2 regions of the Bacillus sp. H1a genome follow, and region 1 is predicted to be linked to the other one. Evidence: riboswitches for the same ligand, from Rfam matches in the RefSeq annotation. Region 1 holds a riboswitch; the other holds the start of a gene.
The links. A riboswitch is a leader RNA that binds a small molecule or an ion and turns the genes downstream of it on or off. The one in region 1 is predicted to bind preQ1.

Region 1 (3,428 bases):
ACTTATAATATCAACTTTTCCATCCATTGCTTGAATGACACTGAAGACGACCATCATTCCGAGTCCGGTCCCTTTCTCTTTTGTTGAGTAGAAAGGTGACCCAAGGCGTTTTACTTGTTCTTGATCCATACCAACTCCTGTATCTTTTATATATAATTGTATATGTTTATGGTCTGGAACTAATGTAAGAATAAGGTCACCACCTGTAGGCATAGCCTCAATACAGTTTTTAAAAATATTTAATAAGCATTGGTTCAGTTTTTGTTTTTCGCCAGCGATAAAGAAAGAGGTACTTTGTTTTATATAATGTATACGAACATTTGTTAAATTGGCGAGAGGTGTGATCAAAGACAACGCATGAAGTAATTCTTCTTCTACTTGTAATCGTTGTTCTTTTTCAATACTCGGTTTCGCAAAAGTTAAGTAGTCGGTAAGAACATGATTTGCTTGTTCGATACCATTAATGGCTATGTCGATATATAATTTTCGCTCTTCCTCAGAACATGTATCCGACTGTAAAAGTTGCAAAAATCCTTTCGTTGAAGTTAAAGGATTGCGAATTTCATGAGAGATGGAAGCTGCCATTTCACCGATTAAATGAAATTTTTCGGCGTTCATAAGTTCATTTTGGAGACGAACTTGCGTCTGTAATATGTGTAGTAAATATAAAATAAGGATCGTGCCAACCATCGTACATAGTTCGTATACAATGATATGTGGTATATAATCTGCCCTATTTGTAACCTCTGAAAGGAAGAAAGGTATCCAACCAAACCCGTATGTGAGACTGTAAAAAATAGCAAGTGTTATTTTTACATGATTAGAACTTCGATTAAAAAGTTTGTATGTCAATAGTAGAACAATAAATAGGAGAATAGAAGCGATAAAGGATGGAAAAACACCTATTCCTCCTAATAAAAAGCGATATATGTTTAATACAACTAAAATAGAACCCCCAGCAATAGGTCCTCCTGTTAATGTGCCGACAATTAATACGATATGACGCATATCAAATTGAAAACCATTATTTGTTTTTGCTGCAAAAGTGATACATAGTATGGTAGCGAGGCAACACAATACAATAAATATAGCTGAATTTAATTTAGGAGATCGTCTCCCTTTCTGATTCCAAAATAAATGATATACAAGCATTGTAACGAGAATGGATAATATATTTAAAAAGAGGTAAATAATAAAGAGCTTCAGTGGGGTGCCTCCTCTCTTCTAACATTAAATTAATCATACTATAAAATGAAAGAAATGAAATATGAAATAGCGGAAAAATCAGAAATTTTTTCTGGTAGTATACAATATGTTACAATAATCTTTGTCAATGAAAGAAGAAATTCCGTGCACTGCATGGGAGAGGTTCGCGAACTCCCTCTATAAAAAACTATGGAAACAACAATATCCTTAGGTATTGTTTTGTTTTTTTATTGTGACAGTTCAAGAACGTTCTTTCTTCTTATTCGTAGTAGAGAAGGAGAATGAGTAAAATGAAAAAGGAAAAAGCAGTTGTTGTTTTTAGTGGTGGACAAGATAGTACAACATGTTTATTTTGGGCAATGCAACAGTTCGCAGAAGTGGAAGCTGTAACGTTTAACTACAATCAACGTCATAAGTTAGAAATTGATTGTGCAGCAGAAATTGCGAAAGAGCTAGGTATTAAACATACGGTACTAGATATGAGCCTATTAAATCAACTTGCTCCAAATGCGTTAACGAGAACGGATATGGAGATTACACATGAAGAAGGTGAATTGCCATCGACATTTGTAGATGGACGAAATTTACTATTCTTATCATTTGCTGCGGTATTAGCAAAACAAGTGGGAGCACGTCATATTGTAACGGGTGTATGTGAAACTGATTTTAGTGGTTATCCAGATTGCCGTGACGTGTTTGTGAAATCATTAAACGTTACATTAAATTTATCTATGGATTATCCGTTTGTTATTCATACACCACTTATGTGGATTGATAAAGCAGAGACATGGAAATTATCAGATGAACTTGGAGCATTCGAGTTTGTTAGAGAAAAAACATTAACGTGTTATAACGGAATCATTGGTGATGGTTGCGGTGAATGTCCAGCATGTCAACTTCGTAAAGCAGGATTAGATACGTATCTACAAGAACGCGAAGGAGCGAACAACTAATGGATAACTTTTTTGGATTTCGCATCGTAGAAAATTTGCAAAAAATGGACAAGGATATTCAGCGTGAACAACTCAAATATCATAATAAAAGAGTAATGGTCAGCAAGGAATTTACATTTGATGCAGCGCACCATTTACACTGTTATGAAGGAAAATGTAAAAATTTACATGGCCACACATATAAAGTCGTGTTTGGAATTAGTGGATATGTAAATGAAATAGGCCTTGCAATTGACTTTGGAGATATAAAAGAAATTTGGAAAAATGAAATAGAAATTTATTTAGATCATCGTTATTTAAACGAAACATTGCCAGCAATGAATACGACTGCTGAAAATATGGTCGTATGGATTTATGAAAAGATGGCAGAAGCATTAATAAAAGATAATCGTGTGAACGAATACAAGGGAGCTCGTGTTGAATTTGTTCGTCTTTTTGAAACACCGACTAGTTATGCGGAAGTAAGACGGGAGTGGATGCTCGATGAGTAAAATCCCTGTCTTAGAAATATTTGGCCCGACCATTCAAGGAGAAGGGATGGTTGTAGGACAAAAGACAATGTTTATCCGTACAGCGGGCTGTGATTATAGCTGCGCTTGGTGTGATTCCGCTTTTACATGGGATGGGTCAGCAAAAGAGCAAATTAGACAAATGACACCGGAAGATATTTGGAGTGAGCTTGTAGCAATTGGTGGAGATAATTTTTCTCATGTTACGATTTCAGGTGGAAATCCTGTTTTACTGAAAAATATGCAATTTCTTCTTTCTATATTAAAAGAGAATGGTATGCGAACAGCGATAGAAACGCAAGGGAGTAAATGGCAAGATTGGTTACTTCAAATTGATGAGGTAACGATTTCTCCAAAACCACCAAGTTCAACGATGAAAACAGATTTTCAGATGTTAGATTCTATTATTCATAAACTAGCAGGGAAAGATTTTAGTTTAAAAGTAGTAGTATTCGATGATCAAGATTTTGAATATGCAGTCAAGATGCACGAGCGTTATCCAAATGTACCATTTTTCTTACAAGTAGGGAATGATGATACGAAAACAGTGGATGATGCAATGCTTATTAAAAACTTATTAGAAAAATATGAGTGGCTTATTGAAAAAGCTGTGCACTGTAAAGAAATGAATGATGCGAAAGTACTGCCTCAGCTTCATGCGTTAGTATGGGGAAATAAACGAGGGGTATAACGAGAAGGGATGTTTAAAATGGCAGGAAGATTAGATGAAGATTTAAAAGATGTAACATTATTAGGAAAT
Region 2 (3,428 bases), on a different contig from region 1:
ATAGTATTTACTATGATTTCTCCGATTATGTTCCTGCAAGAAACACCCTTCGCAATACGTTTCTAATAAGTCATTTACCTCTGTAATGAGTTGCTTTTTATTCACGTGTGCACCTCTCTATTCGGTTATTTCTTTATGACTATCAATTGTCGTCCCTTCTAATGCTTGCGCTGCTAATTGATGTGCCTCTTTATTTTGTTTTCTAGATATCGGTTCACAAACAAACTTTAATTTCATTTGCTTCGCTTTTTGTTCAATTTGATCTAAGTAATGATTTAAATGTTCATCATAGCAAGGCCATTCACCAGCTAATTGCTGCAGTACAACTTGGGAATCTCCACGAAGTGTAACTGCTTCATATTTAATTCCTAATTCCTCAAGTATATTTATCCCGTATAATAATGCTGCATACTCCGCTTCGTTATTATCATATATGCCTTCTATGTATGCATTGCGACGAATTCGATAATTTGTATTTCCTTTTTTATAGTATACACATATGCCAACCCCAGCTTCTTTCGTCTGCACATCATAGCCACCATCAAAATAAACTTGAATTTCTTGAATCTCTTCCTCCACTTGCTTACTCAATTTTTTCATTTCTTTTAATGACCATTCCGCGTCCATTTCATCGTAAAATAAAAGCTCTTTTACCCTTCCTGTTTTCTCAAAATCCTCCGCAAATTGAAGCACTTCTTCTATGTTCATATAGTCTGTTGTTAATTCAGTTTGTAAACCGCGCTTCGTTTTATACAACCAATGCATTTTATATTTCATACTAGATTCCCCTTATATAAGACTTCTTATATTTATTTTATTATATTTTATCAAGAGTGACTGTATTATATTCAATATAATCACATACAAAAAGAGCCATCCTATATAAGGAACGGCTCTTTCACCTATTACATAAATCTTTCAAATTGTACTCGCTTATTAATCCAGTACATTACAGGCATACCAATCGCCATTACAACAAATTCACCAACTGCACACGTTAGCCATGTTAATAAAAATGGCAGATCAAATGCAAGATGAAGTTCGATTGCTATCATAAACATTGTGACTGTAAAGATCACTGTATTAAAAATCATACGAGCCCAAACACCTTTAATGAAGCGCATAGAAATAATAGTTGCAAGTAATGCAAGAATTGATTGCCCTACTCCAAATACTAAATCGTAAGCGATCATTGGTGAGAAAAAGAGATTCGTTAAAAATACACCTAATACAATCCCGTAAATTGCTTTCTTATTGAATACAACGAGATGGTTAAACATCTCTGAAATACGAAACTGTACATTCGTAAAGCCAAATGGCTGAATAAGCATAGAAACAGCAATATATAATGCCGCTAAAATACCATTACCGACTAATGTTCTTATATTCATGACAAAATCTCCTTAGTTTTTTTACGTGGGATGGTTTCGAACCACGTTATTCGTTTTTAGGCAACAAGATTACATTTTACGCAATATGCACTCTTTCGTCAATAGATTCCTATCATTAACTACCCTTTTTCTTATAGAAGACGTATAATATAACGTATGAAAGATTTAGGAGGTTCCATTTCATGACAGTAACAATTCAAAATGAAAAAGTGATCGTTTCCATTTCTGACAAAGGTGCAGAATTACAAAGCGTTCGCTTAAAAGAAGACAACACAGAATATTTATGGCAAGGTGATTCTACTTATTGGGGACGTCGTGCACCAATTTTATTCCCAATCGTCGGTCGATTAGTAGAAAATACATACTACGTAGACGATAAACCTTATTCATTAACACAACACGGTTTTGCTCGTGATATAATGTTCTCTGTACAAGAACAAAGTGAAACAAAAATTACTTATATCGTTACTAGTAATGAAGAGACATTAAAAAACTATCCATATGAATTTGAATTACTCGTTTCTTATGAAGTAGACGAACAAAATATACATGTTAAATATGAAGTAAACAACCCCGCTTCAAAAGAGATGTTCTTTTCAATCGGAGCACACCCTGGATTCAACTGTCCTTTATTAGACGGCGAATCATTTGCAGATTATCATCTATCATTTAATGGATCTGAACGTTTAGAAACTAGTATATTAGAAGGCCCTTTTCTTTCAAATGAAAAGCAACTAATCGCTGAAAATACAAGAGAATTGCCACTTACATATGATTTATTCAAAAATGACGCACTTATTTTTGAAAATATGAATACGAATGAAATTTCAATTCGTTCTCATAAACATAATAAATTTGTAAAAGTAGCATTCGATGGTTTCCCATTTGTCGGCGTTTGGACACCAGGAGATAACGCACCTTTCTTATGTATTGAACCTTGGTACGGAATTGCTGATGAAATAAAGCAAGCAAAAGATTTTAAAGAAAAAAAAGGAATTCAATCGTTACAAGCGAATGAAACATTTACATGTCGTTATAGCATTACAATTGGATAAGTACTCTATTCCCTACTTCTAAAAAGTTTTCACGTAGGGGATAACCTTATAAATGGAGGTTTCTCATTTTGATTGAAGTATATATCGATGGTGCATCAAAAGGAAATCCTGGACCTTCTGGAGCGGGAGTTTTTATTAAAGGCATACAGCCACCTGTACAATTATCATTACCACTTGGGACAATGTCCAACCATGAAGCTGAATACCACGCTTTACTTGCAGCATTAAAATATTGTGCAGAGCATAATTATAGCATTGTATCTTTTCGCACAGATTCCCAACTTGTTGAGCGAGCTGTTGAAAAAGAATACGCAAAAAATAAAATGTTTGCACCACTTCTAGAAGAAGCACTGCAATACATAAAAAATTTCGATCTCTTTTTTATAAAGTGGATTCCAAGTAGTCAAAATAAAGTCGCTGATGCGTTAGCTAGAAAAGCTATTTTACAAAATTAACGGGGGTATGATTGTGAAAAAAGAGTGGATTGCTCCTCTCGCTTTATTATTTGTCTCTTTCATTTGGGGAGCTACGTTTGTTGTCGTTCAAAGTGCTATGTCTTTTGTTGGGCCATTTACTTTTAATGGAATTCGCTTTTTATTCGCTGGAATTATTTTATTATTCGTTCAAATTATTTTCTCCCAAAAACCTTCAAAACAAGATATAAAACAGAGTGGTCTCGCCGGATTGATTGTTGGATTCTTTTTATGTGTTGGCTATTTATTACAAACATTCGGTTTACTCTATACAACCTCTTCAAAAGCTGGTTTCTTAACAGGACTTAGTATCGTTATGGTTCCAATCCTGTCTTTTATCTTTTTAAAACAGCGAGCTACAATTTTCATCGTACTTGGTATTACTGTGGCAACAGCAGGTTTATACTTATTAACAGCTGGTGATTCTTTTCAATTAAACATTGGAGATATACTCGTTCTCGGTTGTGCTGTCGCTTTCGCTGCCCATATTCTTGTTAACGGTTTCTTTT

Region 2: linked by a shared signal. The riboswitch ahead of U860_RS0101725 (QueT transporter family protein) and the one ahead of queC (7-cyano-7-deazaguanine synthase QueC) in region 1 are both predicted to bind preQ1.

Annotation. Positions count from the first base shown of each region.
Region 1 is NZ_AYMH01000070.1:26,349-29,776, reverse strand. Features, by position in the region: gene U860_RS0127000 (ATP-binding protein) at 1-1,152, opposite strand, end outside; PreQ1 riboswitch class I at 1,360-1,403, shown strand; gene queC (7-cyano-7-deazaguanine synthase QueC) at 1,497-2,159, shown strand; gene queD (6-carboxytetrahydropterin synthase QueD) at 2,159-2,650, shown strand; gene queE (7-carboxy-7-deazaguanine synthase QueE) at 2,643-3,359, shown strand; gene queF (preQ(1) synthase) at 3,378-3,428, shown strand, end outside.
Region 2 is NZ_AYMH01000003.1:19,086-22,513, forward strand. Features, by position in the region: gene U860_RS31040 (zinc-finger domain-containing protein) at 1-105, opposite strand, end outside; gene U860_RS0101720 (ribonuclease H family protein) at 118-777, opposite strand; gene U860_RS0101725 (QueT transporter family protein) at 906-1,391, opposite strand; PreQ1 riboswitch class I at 1,398-1,442, opposite strand; gene U860_RS0101730 (aldose 1-epimerase family protein) at 1,574-2,446, shown strand; gene U860_RS0101735 (reverse transcriptase-like protein) at 2,515-2,901, shown strand; gene U860_RS0101740 (DMT family transporter) at 2,915-3,428, shown strand, end outside.